DNA from 3 places in the Acidovorax sp. 1608163 genome. Region 3 is predicted to be linked to each of the others. Evidence: predicted binding sites of a transcription regulator. Region 3 holds the regulator's gene; each other region holds the start of a gene.
The links. The regulator HrcA, encoded in region 3, represses chaperone genes, less so after heat shock. The targets are predictions, from matches to a motif close to TTAGCACTCNNNNNNNNNGAGTGCTAA.

Region 1: a site for HrcA is predicted at 1,638-1,664, ahead of EAG14_RS17795 (co-chaperone GroES). Genes of this name have one in related genera too.
Region 2: a site for HrcA is predicted at 2,631-2,657, ahead of rpoH (RNA polymerase sigma factor RpoH). Genes of this name have one in related genera too.

Annotation. Positions count from the first base shown of each region.
Region 1 covers NZ_CP033069.1:4,003,651-4,009,485, forward strand. The annotation lists gene EAG14_RS17785 (mannose-1-phosphate guanylyltransferase/mannose-6-phosphate isomerase) at 1-1,020, opposite strand, end outside; gene EAG14_RS17790 (DUF2304 domain-containing protein) at 1,017-1,400, opposite strand; gene EAG14_RS17795 (co-chaperone GroES) at 1,743-2,033, shown strand; gene groL (chaperonin GroEL) at 2,130-3,782, shown strand; gene EAG14_RS17805 (hypothetical protein) at 4,718-5,080, shown strand; gene EAG14_RS17810 (DUF1924 domain-containing protein) at 5,354-5,803, shown strand; gene EAG14_RS17815 (diheme cytochrome c) at 5,830-5,835, shown strand, end outside.
Region 2 covers NZ_CP033069.1:3,622,928-3,628,762, forward strand. The annotation lists gene EAG14_RS16095 (inositol monophosphatase family protein) at 1-691, shown strand, start outside; gene EAG14_RS16100 (NAD(P)-dependent oxidoreductase) at 688-1,308, shown strand; gene EAG14_RS22895 (hypothetical protein) at 1,685-1,852, shown strand; gene rpoH (RNA polymerase sigma factor RpoH) at 2,688-3,629, shown strand; gene EAG14_RS16115 (tripartite tricarboxylate transporter substrate binding protein) at 3,861-4,874, shown strand; gene EAG14_RS16120 (SCO family protein) at 4,945-5,556, opposite strand; gene cyoE (heme o synthase) at 5,561-5,835, opposite strand, start outside.
Region 3 covers NZ_CP033069.1:3,494,078-3,499,912, forward strand. The annotation lists gene EAG14_RS15480 (bifunctional (p)ppGpp synthetase/guanosine-3',5'-bis(diphosphate) 3'-pyrophosphohydrolase) at 1-1,146, shown strand, start outside; gene greB (transcription elongation factor GreB) at 1,308-1,874, opposite strand; tRNA gene EAG14_RS15490 (tRNA-Arg) at 1,955-2,031, opposite strand; tRNA gene EAG14_RS15495 (tRNA-Ile) at 2,212-2,288, opposite strand; gene hrcA (heat-inducible transcriptional repressor HrcA) at 2,331-3,335, opposite strand; gene EAG14_RS15505 (NAD kinase) at 3,364-4,257, shown strand; gene recN (DNA repair protein RecN) at 4,260-5,835, shown strand, end outside.

The sequences.
Region 1 (5,835 bases), 510 kb from region 3:
TGGGGTCTCGACAACCACCACGTCTTTAAGACCGATACCCGCTACCAAACGGCTTGAAGACAGAAACAGAGAGCCGCTGCAACCGTGGTGTTGAACAGCATCACCCACCACGGCATTTCCTTCATTGTCGCGGTCTAACACGCTCCACAGCGCATCCCAAGAGCCAACATCTGACCAACCAGCCTGCAACGGAACCACACTGATTGGGATGCCCCATTCAGGATGGGCAGGCAGCTTCTCCATCACGGCATAGTCAATGGAATCCGAAGGGCACGACTCAAATGCGGCGGCACTGGGGCGGATGAAATCCATATCGCACCGCGCTGCCTGCATTGCCCCCTCACAGCAGCTCAAGATGTCAGGTCGGCCTGCAACCAGCGCCTTCAACCAGATACTTGGCCGCATCATGAAAATGCCGCTGTTCCACAGATAGTTACCCTGGGCCAGGTATTGCTTCGCCAGCGCCAAGCTCGGTTTTTCCGTAAAACCCTCCACAGGAAACGCTTGATTTGCTTGTTCCCGCCGATACTGGATGTAGCCATAGCCTGTTTCAGGATGCTGCGGCACCACACCAAAGGTGACAATCCCTCCCTCAGACGCCAGCCCATACCCCAGCCGCACGGCATGATGAAAGGCGTCCATGTCCCTGATCACATGGTCTGCAGGCATGACAAGCATCACCGGATCTTCGTTGCCAGCACGTGCGTGCAGCGCGGCCAGAGCAAGGGCAGGAGCGGTGTTTCGAGCCACTGGCTCGAGGATGAGATCGGCATGACGAATACCGATTTCCAGCAACTGGTTGGCGGCCAAAAACCGATGATCCTCATTGCAAACCAGCAGCGGCGAAAAGGCCACAGCTACATCGCCCTCAAAGCCATGCAACCTCATTGCAGTCTGCTGAAGCATGGTTTGCTCACCAGCAAGTGCAAGAAACTGTTTGGGGTAACTCTCCCGAGACAAAGGAAAAAGGCGAGTGCCAGACCCGCCGCACAGGATGACAGGAAGCAGTGGACAGGTCATATGCCAGAGGAGTTACCAGGCGACTGCTGCCCATGGTCATCTGTGCGAGCTTCCAAATCTGCCTGAAGCAAAGCCAAGCGCTGGTTGAGCCGACGCACATCGCGCTCTATGCGCGTATTCACCATGTCGGAGTGCAGTGATTTCACCAAAAGCACCATACATGCGAGCAAGAGCAGCAACGCGGGTGGGTAGCTGATCCCAAGCAATGCCGCCAGCTTGTCAATCAGCCCTGGCCATGCACCCAACAATGCAGCGGCCCCCGCCACCAGCACCCAGAAAAGACCATGCATCACATAGAGATGGTCTCTGCGAATGAGATGAAGGATCAGCGCCGCAAGGCCAATGCCCATTAGCGTGGTGGTCAGTTGCAAGGACGCCATTCGGTTTTGAGGAGAGTGAGCGCCTCACTCTGCATCGCAAGAGTGTTTACAGGGCAAGAGGCGCGGAGTAGGAAACGCCTGGGAAAGTCGAAGATGGGCGGACTCCCCCCTCTCCACAGCGTTCAGTGTGTTGTCAGATTGTATATAGCGGGTAAAGCGTCCCGAGTTGGCCCCAGGTAAAAGTTGTGAGGTACGCCAGAGGCTCAGCCCTTGAAATGCCATCAAATGCCCCTATCATTAGCACTCACACAGGCAGAGTGCTAACAATGCCGTGCCATTAATTGCAAAGCGCTGGGGATGGCCTCTGGCGCGCCACGTAACTTTCATCACAGGAGAGATCCAATGAACCTTCGCCCTCTGCACGACCGCGTGATTGTCAAGCGCATCGAAAGCGAAACAACGACTGCCTCCGGCATCGTGATCCCTGACAACGCCGCTGAAAAGCCCGATCAAGGTGAAGTGCTGGCCGTCGGCCCCGGCAAGAAGAACGACAAGGGCGAAGTGCTCGCCCTGAACGTGAAAGTCGGCGACCGCGTTCTGTTCGGCAAGTACTCGGGCCAGACCGTCAAGGTCAACGGCGACGAGCTGCTGGTCATGAAAGAAGACGATTTGTTCGCAGTGGTCGAGAAGTAATTCTCTCTCCCTGCTGATTTACTCATTTTTTCATAGCTGCTCGCGCTTTCCAGACAAGCGCCGGCAGCCAGTTTGAACCCAATTTAGGAGCTCCAAATGGCAGCAAAAGACGTAGTTTTCGGCGGCGAAGCCCGCGCTCGCATGGTTGAAGGCGTGAACATCCTGGCCAACGCGGTCAAGGTGACCCTGGGCCCCAAGGGCCGCAATGTGGTGCTGGAGCGCTCGTTCGGCGCCCCTACCGTGACCAAGGACGGTGTGTCCGTGGCCAAGGAAATCGAACTCAAGGACAAGCTGCAGAACATGGGCGCCCAGCTCGTGAAGGAAGTGGCTTCCAAGACCAGCGACAACGCTGGTGACGGCACCACCACCGCCACCGTGCTGGCACAAGCCATCGTTCGCGAAGGCTTCAAGTACGTGGCCGCTGGCATCAACCCAATGGACCTGAAGCGCGGTATCGACAAGGCTGTTGCAGCCCTGGTGATCGAGCTGAAGAAGGCTTCCAAGCCCACCACCACCTCCAAGGAAATCGCCCAAGTGGGTTCGATCTCCGCCAACTCCGACGAAACCATCGGCAAGCTGATCGCTGACGCCATGGACAAGGTTGGCAAGGAAGGCGTGATCACCGTGGAAGACGGCAAGTCGCTGGACAGCGAACTGGACGTCGTGGAAGGCATGCAGTTCGACCGCGGCTACCTGTCGCCCTACTTCATCAACAACCCAGAAAAGCAATCCGCCATTCTGGACAACCCCTTCGTGCTGCTGTTCGACAAGAAGATCAGCAACATCCGCGACCTGCTGCCCACGCTGGAGCAAGTTGCCAAGGCTGGCCGTCCCCTGCTGATCATTGCCGAAGAAGTTGACGGCGAAGCCCTGGCTACGCTGGTGGTCAACACGATCCGCGGCATCCTGAAGGTTGTGGCTGTGAAGGCTCCTGGCTTCGGCGACCGCCGCAAGGCCATGCTGGAAGACATCGCCATCCTGACGGGCGGCAAGGTCATCGCTGAAGAAGTGGGCCTGACCCTGGAAAAGGTCACCCTGGCCGACCTGGGCCAAGCCAAGCGCATCGAAGTGGGCAAGGAAAACACCATCATCATCGACGGTGCTGGCGCTGCCGCTGACATCGAAGCCCGCGTCAAGCAAGTGCGCGTGCAGATCGAAGAAGCCACGTCCGACTACGACCGCGAAAAGCTGCAAGAGCGCGTGGCCAAGCTGGCTGGCGGTGTGGCCGTGATCAAGGTTGGCGCTGCCACCGAAGTCGAAATGAAGGAAAAGAAGGCCCGCGTGGAAGACGCACTGCACGCTACCCGTGCGGCTGTGGAAGAAGGCGTTGTGGCTGGCGGCGGCGTGGCTCTGCTGCGTGCCAAGCAAGCTGTGGGTGACTCGGTCAAGGGCGACAACGCCGACCAAGAAGCCGGTATCAAGCTGGTGCTCAAGGCCATCGAAGCCCCCCTGCGTGAAATCGTGAACAACGCCGGCGGCGAAGCCTCCGTCGTGGTGAACGCTGTGTTGGCCGGCAAGGGCAACTACGGCTTCAACGCCTCCAACGACACGTACGGCGACATGCTCGAGCTGGGCATTCTGGACCCCACAAAGGTCACCCGCACTGCCCTGCAGAACGCTGCCTCCGTGGCATCGCTGCTGCTGACGACCGAAGCCATGGTGGCAGAGGCTCCGAAGGAAGAAGCCGGTGCTGGCGGCGGCATGCCTGACATGGGCGGCATGGGTGGTATGGGCGGCATGGGCATGTAATGGCCCAGGCGCTCTGACCCGAGAGCCCTACACAAAGCCCGCAGGCCTTCTAGCCTGCGGGCTTTTTTCATGGGGCAGCGCTGCCTCCTGGTGTGCCTTGCGTCGATCCTTGGAGCGCACGGCTGATGGCGTTCAAAGGGGTGTGGTGGATCAATGCCCCATGGCGGCATGAAAGGCTTGTGGTGCGCGAGCAAGCCCCGGGCGGCCAAGCCCCGACCGCACCGCCCCATTGCATGCACCCCTCGCGTCTAAGCGATATCGGCAGTTAACGCTTATCCACAATTGGCAACCCGCATGGGTTGGCCCGTCATTTTTCTTGGAAAAATGATTTTGCAACGCCTGGATACACTTGCCTTCACCCGGCCACCGCCGATGGCATTCCAGGCGATCACTCGTGCAGCACACCGCCTCGGCATCGCATTCTTCCTCACGCCATGGCCTTCACCTCCCCTACCGTCACTGTCCTTGACCTCACCGCGCGCCTGGGTCTGTATTCGCTGGCGCAACTGGGTGTGGCCAACGTTTCGGGCCCAGGCCCCTGGCTGCAAATTCCCCTGGCAGACGCCACCGTGGCCCCAAGAATTGATTGGCTTCGCCCCGCCAGCGCCAAAGAACTGAGCTTGCCCTCCCCAGCCAGCGCAGCGGTCATCTTGCTGATCGGCCCAGGCTCGGTGAATCTGCTACGCGCCACACGGGAATGGCTGGCAGCGTTTCGCCCGCCCGCTGTCTGGGCGTTCCTGATGCCCAACGCGCTCATGGAGGAATCTGTCCTTCGGTCTGCACCGGCACAGCACCTGGCAAACCTCCAGGCGTACCAACTGCCCGACAGCAGCCCTCAAACTTTGTGGTTCATCTTGATGGAGCAACTGGGCAAGCTCAGTGTCATGGACGAACTGGCCCTTCAACACGCCCACAACCTTTCACAAACCAACGATATGAGTTCCAACCTGAAGCAGTGCATGGACACCACCATGACCATTGACGGCGCCTTGGCCGCCGCCGTGGTGGACTACCGCAGCGGCATGTGCCTGGCCCAGGCAGGCAGTGGCATGAACCTGGACTTGGCCGCCGCAGGCAACACCGAAGTGGTCAAGGCCAAGCTCAAGACCATGGAGATGTTGGGGCTGCGCCGTGGCATTGAAGACATCCTCATCACCCTGGGCGACCAGTACCACTTGATCCGCCTGATCCCGAACAGCGAGGGGCTGTTCCTGTACCTGGTTCTGGACAAGGCCAAGGGCAACCTCGCCCTGGCGCGCTACAAGCTCACAGACATTGAGCGATCGCTCAGGGTCTAGAGCCCCGCTGCCCCCATCGGCACGGTCCCACGCCCGCAGCCCGCAAGGCCTGCGGGCTTTTGCTTTTCTGAAGTCCCCGCGTCCCGCACATGAGTCTATGGCTGACTGGGAATACGCACCATTTACTATCATTTCTATAGCTGCCAGCGCTTATTTTGAAAGCGCTAGCGGGCATTTTCATTAAATACCCTAGACCCACAGCACCGAAGGCAGCAGTGGCAAGCACCGCCCTCGTTAAGCCATCCTTCATGCCCGGTGAGCACCATCGTGGGCATGAACACCCCACTTACACCCCACGCTTTTCGGTCAGCAGCTTGGCTGGCGCTGGCCTTGGTGCTGGCGCCAGCCCATGCGGGCGACACCACGGTGGCGTTGCAAATGCAGCGGTGGAGCGATGCCTCTGGCCAGCCGGTGAATGCCGAGCGCGGGCGGCTGCTGTTCGTCAACCGCCAGGGCGGCGAATGGTCTTGTGCCTCGTGCCACGGCAACCCGCCCACGGCGCCTGCGCGCCACGCCGGCACGGGCAAGGCCATTGCACCACTGGCCCCCGCGTTCAACCCCGAGCGCTTCACCAACACCGCCAAGGTGGACAAATGGTTCAAGCGCAACTGCAACGACGTGCTCAGCCGCGAATGCACCGCCACCGAAAAGGCCGACCTGCTGGCCTGGCTGCTGCAGCTGGACGCGCGCACTTCCACCCGCCCCGTCCAGAGCAAGCCATGATCCAGCACCTTCACCCATTCCAAAGAATGCCG
Region 2 (5,835 bases), 130 kb from region 3:
GGCGGCACTGGCCCACAACGAGGCACTGGTGGCCAAGGGCTTGCGCGATGCGCTCAGCGCACTGCGCCCCGGTGCCAACTGGCTGGACGGCGAACTCGAAGCCATGCCCCTGCCCGATGGCGAGTGGTGGGTGGTGGATGCCGTGGAGGGCAACGTCAACCACGTCCATGGCCTGGGCGACTGGGGCGTGAGCATCACACTGGTACGCGATCGCCAACCTGTGCTCGCCGTGTTCCACCACCCGCTAGAGGGCATGATGTGGACTGCAGTGAGCGGCAAGGGCGCGCACCGCAACGGCCAGGCCGTGCGTGTCAGCGCGAAGACGCAACTGGCAGACGCCATCGTCAGCACAGGCCAGGCCGAGGCGGGACAAACCGCCACCTACGGGCCGATCGGTGGGTCGGTCACCGCCATGCTCGGCCACGCCTTGCTGGTGCGCACGTCGGTGCCATCGACCTTCCCGATGCTGCATGTCGCCAGCGGCCAGAACGACGTCTTCTGGCAGTACGCCTGCGTGCTGCCGGGCGTGGCGGCGGGCGTGCTGTTTGTCCAGGAGGCGGGCGGCACGGTGAGCCGCATCGATGGCTCGCCTTGGCAGCCCGGCGCAACCGACATCCTGATGGCTGCGCCAGCGCTGCACGCGGCAGCCACTGCCGTGCTGCGCTCCATCCCGAGCCAGGAGGCTGCATGAAGCTCGCCATCCTGGGTGCCAGCGGCGGCACGGGCCGAGAACTTGTGCAACAGGCGTTGGCGCGTGGCCATGAGGTCAGCGCGCTGGTGCGCGACCCCGCCCGCAGCGGGTTCGATCCGCACCCCCGATTGCGGCTTGTGCGCGTCGATGTCTACGACCCATCGTCGCTACGCCAGGCGCTGGGCGCCGATGTCACCTTGCTGTCCGCATTGGGCATCGGCAAGGGCGGGCGGCCTGGCGTGCTCACCGCAGGGGCACGCGCGGTGGTGGCCGCCAGACCGGCCCGCGTTATCTGGCTGGGTGCGTTCGGCACCGGGCAGACGGCAAGCCAAGGTGGCTGGGCCGTCCGCATGCTGCTGGCCCTGGTGTTGGGCAAAGAAGTGCCGGACAAGGTCGAGGCCGACACGACGGTGCTGCGCGCGGGCGGCACCGTCTTCCATGCGGGGCCGCTTGGTGAGGGGTCAGTGGCCACCTCACGGCGCACCGTGGCACCCGATGTTGCGCCCCGCCGACTCTTCCCTGCCGGAGTCAGCAGGGCCACTGTCGCCGCAGCCATGCTCGACGAAGCCGAATCGCCGCGCTTCGCGGGTGCCCTTGCGGTGCCCTTGGCACGTTGAGGAATGCCGCGAGCCCGGCGGTCCTATTTCGGGACTGGATCGAAGCGAGGATGTCGTTGCGGGTGTCGTTGGAGAGGGTTGCGGTTGCGGAGGCCATGGGGCAACCATGACGCTGATCGGATTGGTAGCCTACAAGGCGTCGATTTTTTGAAGGGCGTTCCGCCACACGACTGCCTCGGTACTACAGCGCGTCATGCCGCGCCGGGGCTCTGACGATTGCTGCGCCCGATTCAGATATGTGCGCTTCAAGCAGCCGGCAAGCACGACCGACGTCCCTCTCCCCGACGGCCGCCAGCAGCTGGCGGCGTTCGTGCTGGGGCGCAGGGTCATAGTCGACGCGAGCGGCGGTCGTGTGCATGTAACTCATGCGCGATTCGTGGAGTATGTCGATGCTGGCGACAACACCATCGGACAGATCACCGGCATCGACTGCGCAGCCACGGCCTCGGACGGGCACAACGCCCTGGCCAAGCTGATGCTGCCTGAGGGCGAGACCCACTGCGCCATGCTCAATCGCCTGGACAAAGCAATCCGGCGGTACTAAGACACCGACGAGATAAACCCGCCATAGGGCGGGCTGGCGGGGTGGCCGTCAGGCTGGGATGGACAGACGCTCACAGAGTGGGCGCAATGATGCCTCGGGCGGAAAGTTGATCTGGGGGCGTGCCACGCTCTCCCGGTTGCTTCTCGGCATGACATTCGAACTCACCAGCGACAGCTCAGGGTTGGGAGCGGAAAGCCATTAATGCCAAGACCGGTCGCTCACGCTGACTCTGCCCTGGTTGCATGGCTCGAACGACCGGTGTCGAAGGTTAAGCAGTCAATCAAGCAAGCGCCCTCCGTATGACTGCTTGCAGCAATCGTTGCCGGTCAGATCGCAAACAACAATGACAGGTGACAGCCTGAAGCAGCCATCAACACATCCAAAAGCCAGTACCCAATTACAAAATGCTGTGGCGATATCGCTCAGGCACGCCACAAGCGGAGGTGCGCATTTTCAGCGCCCTTGAGAAGCGGGAAAAACGCGCTCATGGGAAGCCGTTTGGATGCCTTGAACCAAGGGGTTTGACATGCATGTCATTTCAGGCGGGGCATACGAGGATTGCTGAAAAATTGCCCAAAATTTAAGCAAATTCGCTAGCAACAACGCCCTAGAAATCCATAAAAAATATACAAATCAATAACTTACGAGATTTTTTGCAAACCAAAAAATACAAAACTCAGTGAGAAAAATACAAAACTCCCCGAGAATCGACACTCGCCAATGCAGCCACCGCCTTCGCCGCAATCCCATATGCCAACTGCGGGTGGGAACTTTGGCCTTAGCACTCTATCTATGAGAGTGCTAACATGATGCTATTGAGGAAAGGATTCCCGGCATGACACTTTCATCTGGAACCGCAATCACTGCTGTGACACCCACCAGCCCCTGGGCGCTAGTCCCGGCCCTGGGCAACTTGGACGCCTACATTTCGGCGGTCAACCGCCTGCCCCTGCTGACGCAGGAAGAAGAGCAGACTTACGCCCGCCAACTCAAAGAAAACAACGATGTGGACGCTGCGGGCCGCTTGGTGATGTCGCACCTGCGCTTGGTGGTTTCCATTTCACGCCAGTACCTGGGGTACGGGTTGCCCCATGGCGATCTGATCCAGGAAGGCAATGTCGGCCTGATGAAGGCCGTCAAGCGTTTTGACCCTGACCAGGGCGTTCGGCTGGTGAGCTACGCCATGCACTGGATCAAGGCCGAGATCCATGAATACATTCTGAAAAACTGGCGCATGGTCAAGGTGGCGACCACCAAGGCCCAGCGCAAGCTGTTTTTCAATCTGCGCTCGATGAAACAGGGCTTCAAGGCCGATGCCAGCGCAGCTGATGCTGCCACGCACCGCGACACGCTGTCTGACCACGAAATCGATGTAGTGGCAGCACAGCTGAACGTGAAGCGCGAAGAGGTCATTGAGATGGAAACGCGCATGTCGGGTGGCGATGTGCTGCTGGACCCCACCCCTTCGGACGACAGCGAGCAAGCCTTTGGCCCGATTGCTTACTTGGCCGATGCATCGCACGAGCCCACGGCCATGATTGAGTCGCGCCAACGCGATGTGCTGGCGTCTGACGGTATTGCCAATGCGCTGGCCAGCCTGGACGAGCGCAGCCGCCGTATTGTGGAAGAGCGCTGGCTGAAGGTGAACGACGATGGCTCTGGCGGCATGACGCTGCACGAGCTGGCGGCGGTTTACGGCGTGAGTGCTGAACGCATCCGGCAAATTGAAGTGGCTGCGATGAAGAAAATGAAGAAGGCTTTGACGGAACCCGCCTAAGCCATTGAAGCAAGGTGCGAGTGGGGTACAGCGGGCATGCAGCGGCACTACCATTTGGGAGCCTTGCCGATAGACCCCACACAGGGCCCGCCAGGAACCTGTTGATGCTGATTGCGATGCCCCTGCGTGGTGGCTTCGCAAGCTAGTCAACAGATTTGGCGGGCTTTTCTTTGTGCGGTGCAAAGGCGCTTTGCCGTGTGCCGCACATTCATACACCTTGGAAGGAGCCCCATGCATCCCGTGTTCTCTCGCCGCAGTGCCGTTGTCCTGGCGTTGACGGCATTGGCTTCGTCTTGTGCTCTGGCCCAAAAAGCCCCAGCCGTTGCAGCCCAGGCCCCCTGGCCTACCAAACCGCTGAAAATTGTGGTTGGCTTCCCACCGGGCTCTTCGCCCGACCTGACGGCTCGCACTTTTTCTGAGCCTTTGTCCAAGGCATTGGGGCAGCCGGTGCTGGTGGAAAACAAGGTGGGCGCAGGCGGCAACATTGGGGCCGATGCGGTGGCCAAGGCACGGGATGACCATACGATTGGCTTGATGATCAACGGCAACATGACGATTGCCAAGCTGATCAATGCCGCTGTGCCCTATGACCCGCAAAAGGACTTGGCACCGCTGACGCTGGTGGGCACATCGCCCCTGGTGCTGACGGCCCCGCTGAGCCAGCCCGGGGTGTCGGCCACCGCCGACGCCCGCGAGTTCATGGCCGCTGCACGCAGCGCAGGCGACAAATGGAGCTACGGCACGCCGGGCGTGGGCACAGTGGGCCACATTGGCACAGAGCTGCTGAAAGCGCGCAGCGGCATCAACCCGGTGCATGTGCCCTATGCAGGCTACCCACAGGTGGCCACCGCCATGCTGGGCGGGCAACTGCAGATGGCGCTGCTGCCCCCGGCGCTGGCGCAGGCGCAAGTCAAGGCAGGCAAGCTGCGGGCGATTGGGGTGACATCGGCAGGCCGCAGCGCGCTAGCGCCCGATGTACCCAGCCTGAGTGAGGCGGGCATCCAGGGCTTTGAGCTGGAAATTTGGAATGCTTTTGCCACCCCTGCCACCATGCCCAAGCACCTGCAGGTGCGGCTGGCCACCGTACTGGCAGAGATTGCACGCACCCCGGATGTGCGGGCCAAGCTGTTCCAGCAAGGCTGGCAAGTGGCTGGCACGTCCCCTGAGGGCCTGGCCAATCGCATCAAGGCGGATACGGCCACCCTGGGGCAGATCATTGCCCAGCGGGGCATCAAGGCAGATTGAGCCCGGTAGTCCGGTGGGCCATGCCGATAGGCAGACCCCGCTACCAACGCTGTGCCAACCTGCTTTCGCCCTACTTTGACTCTTTGAGCAAGGTGGCCACATCCGCCGCCAGGGCCGCGGCGCCGCTGCCGTAGCGGTGGTACACGCGCAGGCGGCCTGCAGTGTCGTACACGTAGCTGCCGGCCGAGTGGTCCATGGTGTAGCTGGTGGGCGTCTTGCCATCCACCTTCTTGTAGTAGATCTTGAAGTCCTTGGCCACAGCGGCCAGCTCTTGCGCATTGCCGCGCAGCGCCAGGAAGGTGGGGTCAAAGTTGGCCATGTAGGCCTTGAGCACTTCGGCGGTGTCACGCTCGGGGTCTACGGTCACGAAGATGCCTTGCAGGCGCTCACCATCCGCACCCAGCGTGCGCTTGACCTCGGCCAGCTCCTGCATGGAAGTGGGGCAAACGTCCGGGCACTGGGTGAACCCGAAAAACACCACCACCACCTTGCCAGCAAAGTCTTTGAGGTGGCGCGGCTGGCCGTTGTGGTCGGTCAGGGGCAGGTCACGGGCGTACTCGGCGCCGGTGATATCTACCCCCTTGAACTCGGCCTTCTTCTCAGCACAAGCAGAAAAAAGTGCCGTAGCGCTTACCAATAAAGCGCTAGCAGCTATTATTTTTATAGCATTTCGTTTTTGCATGGGGTCACATCACGTAATGGTCTACCAGCAGCGCGGCAAACAGCACGCTCAGGTGAATCAGGGAGAAGCGGAAGGTCTTGCGGGCCAAGGCATCTGAGTAGTTGCGCCACAGCGCAAAGCCGTAGCCACAGAACCCGGCACTCAGCACCACGGCAAAGGCCAGGTAAATCCACGAGCTCATGCCGTACACAAACGGCATGAGGCAGCCTGCAAACAGGATCAGCGTGTACAGAAACACCTGCAGCCGCGTGAACTCATTGCCATGGGTGACGGGCAGCA
Region 3 (5,835 bases):
GACGGAACATCAGCAGAGCGTTTGGGCACCAAATGGCTGCAATCGCTGCTGGACATCCAGAATGAAACCCGAGACGCGGCCGAATTCTGGGACCACGTCAAAGTGGATCTGTTCCCAGACGCGGTGTACGTCTTCACACCCAAGAGCCAAATCATGGCCCTGCCCCGTGGCGCAACCGTGGTGGACTTCGCTTACGCCATCCACAGCAACGTGGGCGACCGCACGACCGCAGCCAAAATCAACAATGAGCAGGTTCCCCTGCGCACCGAGCTCAAGAACGGCGATGTGGTGGAAATCATCACAGCCCCCGTGTCCACACCCAACCCCGCTTGGCTGGGGTTTGTGCGCACGGGGCGTGCACGCTCCAAAATTCGCCACTACCTCAAAACCCTGGCCCAAACCGAGTCCGAGGGCCTGGGCGAAAAGCTGCTCACCCAGGCCATTCGGGCCGAGGGCTTGGAGCAACTGCCGCCGGATGAAGGCGACACACATGTCCTATGGGAAAGACTGCTGCGATTCACGGGCAACCGTAATCGCAGTGAGCTCATGACAGATTTGGGATTGGGCAAACGCATCGCAGGCATCGTGGCCAAACGGCTGGTGGTGCTGCTGGGCGAAACCGGACATCGCCCTGACGCACTGCTGCTCACCCGAGAACGCTACACCTCTCACGAGACGTTGTCACAGGGGGCCGTCACACTGGATGGCAGTGAAAACGCGTCCGTGCAGTACGCGCCCTGCTGCCGCCCTGTGCCCGGGGATCGCATCGTGGGCTACCTGGGACGCGGTGAAGGACTGGTTGTACACAACGCCCACTGCAGTGTGGCCAAGCGGCTGCAGCACAAAGACAGTGAACGCTTCATCGCAGTGGACTGGGCCGATGAGCCAATACGCATGTTTGAAACCGGCGTGGTAGTCACCGTTGCCAATGGCAAGGGCGTGCTGGCGCGCATAGCACAGGAACTCGCCAACTCCGAAGCGGACATCACCCATGTGGACATGGACGATGAGGTCGCCCTGGACACCACCGACCTGCGCTTCATCGTCGCCGTCAGAGACCAAGCCCACCTGGAAGCCGCACTGCGCAACCTCCGCCGCACCCAGGCGGTCCTTCGCGCCTCACGGATCACTCCGCAAGCCACCTGACAAGCACAAGCACCTCAAGCCATCCATCAATCCAGGATAGCTTGGGTTTTATTGAGCAGGCCTCTTTGAACTTGAAATATCCGTTCGGGTTGAGCTTGTCGAAACCTTGTGCAGCGCTTCGGCAAGCTCAGCGTGAACGGATCAAGTAGGTTCGTGCCGGATCAATAGCCGGGTAATGCAGGCTTTGGATAGGTTACGGACAAAACCTCCAACGACCGCACCCCGCCCGGCGTGGGCAAAGGCACCTCATCGCCCACACGCGCCTTGAGCAGCGCACGTGCGACTGGAGAAATCCAACTGACTTGGCCAGCATGGCTATCGGCCTCGTCAATCCCCATGATGGTGATGATGCGGTCAATGCCTTCATCGTCGCCATAGGTGACCGTTGCGCCAAAGAAGACTTGGTCACTGCCCGCGTGCAAACTGGGATCGACCACCTCGGCAATCTCTAGCCGCTTGGTCAAAAATCGAATGCGCCGATCTATCTCGCGCAGGCGCTTTTTGCCATACAGGTAGTCACCATTCTCCGAGCGGTCACCATTGCTGGCCGCCCAGTGCACCGTCTCAACCACCTTGGGCCGCTCGTTGTCGATGAGGTCCAGCAGCTCAGAACGCAAACGGGCATATCCAGCGGGTGTGATGTAGTTTTTTCCACCTACGGGGATGGGAGACAGAGCGACTTCATCACCCTCATCCCCATCAGACTCTTTGGTAAAGGCTTTACTCATAGCGCGCTCATCCCCAAAAAGAATCAAGCGATCAGACAAATGAAAAAGCCTGCAACTTTTCAGTTGCAGGCTTTAAACATTGGTGCGGCTGGCAGGAATCGAACCCACGACCCCTTGGTTCGTAGCCAAGTACTCTATCCAGCTGAGCTACAGCCGCTAAGCTTTGAATTATAGCATAAATTTTTATAACTTTAAAAATTTATGCAACTTGTTTTTGTCAACTTAACGAAGACATCAACTTCATCGCATGCCTCAGATTGTAATGCACTCTGATGGGTGTTTTCCCCAAAATCTCAACTTTTCATAAAAAAGTAAGAGTGCAGACAACCGCGGGCTTTGGTAGGGCGTGAGGGACTTGAACCCGCGACCAAAGGATTATGAGTCCTCTGCTCTAACCAACTGAGCTAACGCCCCGGTACCAACCCGCTCTCGCGGAAGACCCGGATTGTAAGGTGTTTATTTGCGGTAGCTGAGCGCGTTGGAGACCAACTTGGAGGTGATGTCCACGATCTGAATCATCTTGTCATACGGCATGCGCGTAGGCCCGATCACCCCCAAAGTGCCAACCACTTTGCCATCGACTTCGTAAGGCGCACTTACAACAGACAGCTCTTCAAATGGCACCACTTGGCTTTCACCGCCAATGTAGATACGCACACCCTCCGCCTGACTGGAGATGTCGAGCAACCGCAGTATCTGCGTCTTTTGCTCAAAAAGGTCGAAGGCCCTGCGCAGGTTGCCCATGTCGCTGGAGAAGTCACTGACGGACAGCAGGTTGCGCTCGCCAGAAATCACGACTTCATCTTGCGCTTGTGAAAGCACCTCAGAGCTGACAGTCACCGCCGCTTGCATCAATGCAGCGATTTCTCCTCGCAGCAAGTCCACCTCTGACTTGAGGCGCTCGCGCACCTGCTCCATCGCGAGCCCCGCATAGTGGGTATTGAGAAAGTTGGCGGCCTCTATCAACTGTGACTGGGAATAGTCGGCGTCCGTAAAGATCACGCGGTTCTGAACGTCACCTTCAGGGGAGACGATGATGACCAGAAAGCGTCGCTCAGAGAGCCGCAAGAACTCAATGTGCCGAAACACCGAGGTACGGCGCGGAGCCATGACCACGCCCACAAACTGAGATAAGTTTGAGAGCAAATGGGCTGCATTGGCAATGACCTTTTGCGGCTGCTCTGGCCTCAGTTGCGGCGCATCCAGTCCGTCGCGCTGAACCGTGAGCATCGTGTCCACAAAAAGCCGGTAGCCCCGGGCTGTCGGAATACGCCCGGCGGAGGTGTGTGGGCTGGCGATCAGCCCCAACTCCTCCAGATCCGACATCACATTGCGGATCGTTGCAGGCGAAAGGTCCAGCCCAGACGCACGTGAAAGGGTGCGCGAGCCTACGGGCTGCCCATCAGCGATATAGCGCTCGACAAGCGCTTTGAGCAACAACTTGGCACGGTCATCGAGCATTGTTTGATTTTAATGATGTAATTTCCAAATGACCCCGAAACTCCGTCGCGTCGCCTTGATTGGCAAATACCAAGCCTCTGCAGCGTCCGGCATGACTGACAGCAGCTTGCAGGCTCTGGAAGAAATTGCCAGCTTCATGACCCATATGGGCTGTGAAGTCATGCTGGAAGCCGAGACCGCTGCGAACACAGGTCTGCGGCAATATGCGTCCATAGAGGTTGATGCGATTGCCAACTGTGATGTCGGGCTGGTCGTTGGAGGTGACGGCACCATGCTTGGGATTGCCAGAAGGCTTGCTCGGCACGGTACGCCGCTGATTGGGATTAACCAAGGTCGATTGGGCTTTATCACCGATATCCCTTTCGATGCCTATCAGACCACACTGGGGCCCATGTTGCGAGGTGAATATGAAGAAGATTCCCGGCCATTGATGCACGCCAGGGTCATGCGCAACGATGAAATGGTTTTCGAAGCCTTTGCCATGAACGATGTGGTGGTAAACCGAGGCGGAACCTCTGGCATGGTGGAGTTACGCGTGGAAGTGGGAGGCAGGTTCGTATCCAATCAGCGTGCTGACGGCTTGATCATTGCATCACCTACGGGGTCCACCGCGTACTCTCTGTCTGCTGGCGGCCCCATGCTTCACCCCTCTATTCCAGGCTGGGTGCTGGTTCCTATTGCCCCCCACACATTGTCCAATCGCCCCATTGTTCTATCTGACGCGACCGAGGTGGCGGTGGAAGTGGTGAGCGGACGCGATGTCAGCGCCAATTTTGATATGCAATCGCTGGCCTCGCTTCAGCACGGAGATCGCATCCTTGTGCGCAGGTCGGAGCATTGCGTGCGCTTTTTGCACCCGGTCGGCTGGAACTACTTTGCGACATTGAGGAAAAAGCTCCGCTGGAATGAGGGAGGGTCCTGACCATGTCACTCAAGCGGATGGTGCTGCGCGATTTTGTCATCGTGGAATCGCTTGAACTGGAGTTGCAAGAGGGATTTACCGTTCTGACAGGGGAGACCGGTGCAGGCAAATCCATCTTGGTGGATGCCTTGCAAATCGCCTTAGGCTCCCGGGCAGATGCCAGCGTAGTAAGAGAGCGCGCCACCAAGGCGGACATCTGTGCAGAATTTGACGTACCAGACCATTTGCGGCCGTGGCTAGAGCATTTGGGCATTGATGCCGACAGCACCGTTTTGTTGCGGCGCACGGTGGATACCCACGGTCGAAGTCGCGCCTGGATGAACGGCACACCCGTCACAGCCACCCAATTGCGGGCTTTGGGGGAGCAGTTGCTGGACATCCATGGGCAGCACGCGTGGCAGAGTTTGACCCGCCCCGAGTCTGTCCGTGGACTGCTGGACGCCTATGCCAACACAGATCCCAGTTTGACGGCAGCGCTCTGGGCACAGTGGCGGCAAGATCAAAAAGCTGTACAACAAGCGCACGAAGCGCAGGCTACGCTGCAACAGGAACGCGACCGCCTTCAGTGGCAAATTTCAGAACTGGACAAGCTCGCCCCGCAGCCCGATGAATGGGATGAGCTGGAGTCAACGCACAAACGCCTGTCCAACGCCCATGCATTGATCGAAGCCGCGCAGTCGGCCATTGACCTCTTGGAAGACGAAGACTCCGGTGTGCTGGCAGCGCTTTCCAGGTCTCATCTTCTGCTGCAAAATCAAGAGCATATCGAGGTCGATTTCAGCAGCATGGCCGACATACTGGCATCCAGCTTGGCCCAAGCTAGCGATGTTGCACACTCGTTGCAAAGCTATTTGCGGCGCACTGAGATTGATCCCACACGATTGGCAGAGCTGGATGCACGGATTTCGCAATGGCTCCAACTGGCCCGCAGGCACAAGCGCCCCCCGCGCGACCTACCGGCTCTGCTCAAGGACTGGAAAACTTCGCTGGCACAGTTGGACGCCTCCAGTGATCTCGCCGCTCTTGTGACCAAAGCGGATGCCAGCGGCAAGGCCTTTCACGCTGCGGCCAGGGCCTTGTCAGTGCAAAGAACCAAGGCGGCACCAAGGCTGTCTTTGGCGATCACCAAGGCCATGCAAGGGCTGGGCATGCAAGGTGGCAAATTTGAGGTGGAGTTGCGCAAACTGCACGAGCCGGCATCGCATGGATTGGACGAAGTGTCCTTCCTCGTCGCAGGTCATCCTGGCATGGCGCCCAAACCCATTGGAAAGGTCGCGTCTGGCGGGGAGCTATCGCGCATCTCGCTGGCCATTGCCGTGACCACCAGCCAGTTGGGCAAAGCACCCACTTTGATCTTCGATGAAGTAGATTCCGGAGTGGGCGGTGCCGTCGCCGAGACCGTGGGTCGCTTGATGCAAAAGCTGGGCGCAGACAGGCAGGTCTTGGCAGTCACCCATCTGCCACAAGTGGCCGCATACGCCCACCAGCATTTGCAGGTCTCCAAGCTGCGATCCAGCACAGGCACCACCAGCACAGTGAGGCACGTTACCAAAGAAGCGCGAACTGCCGAGATTGCGC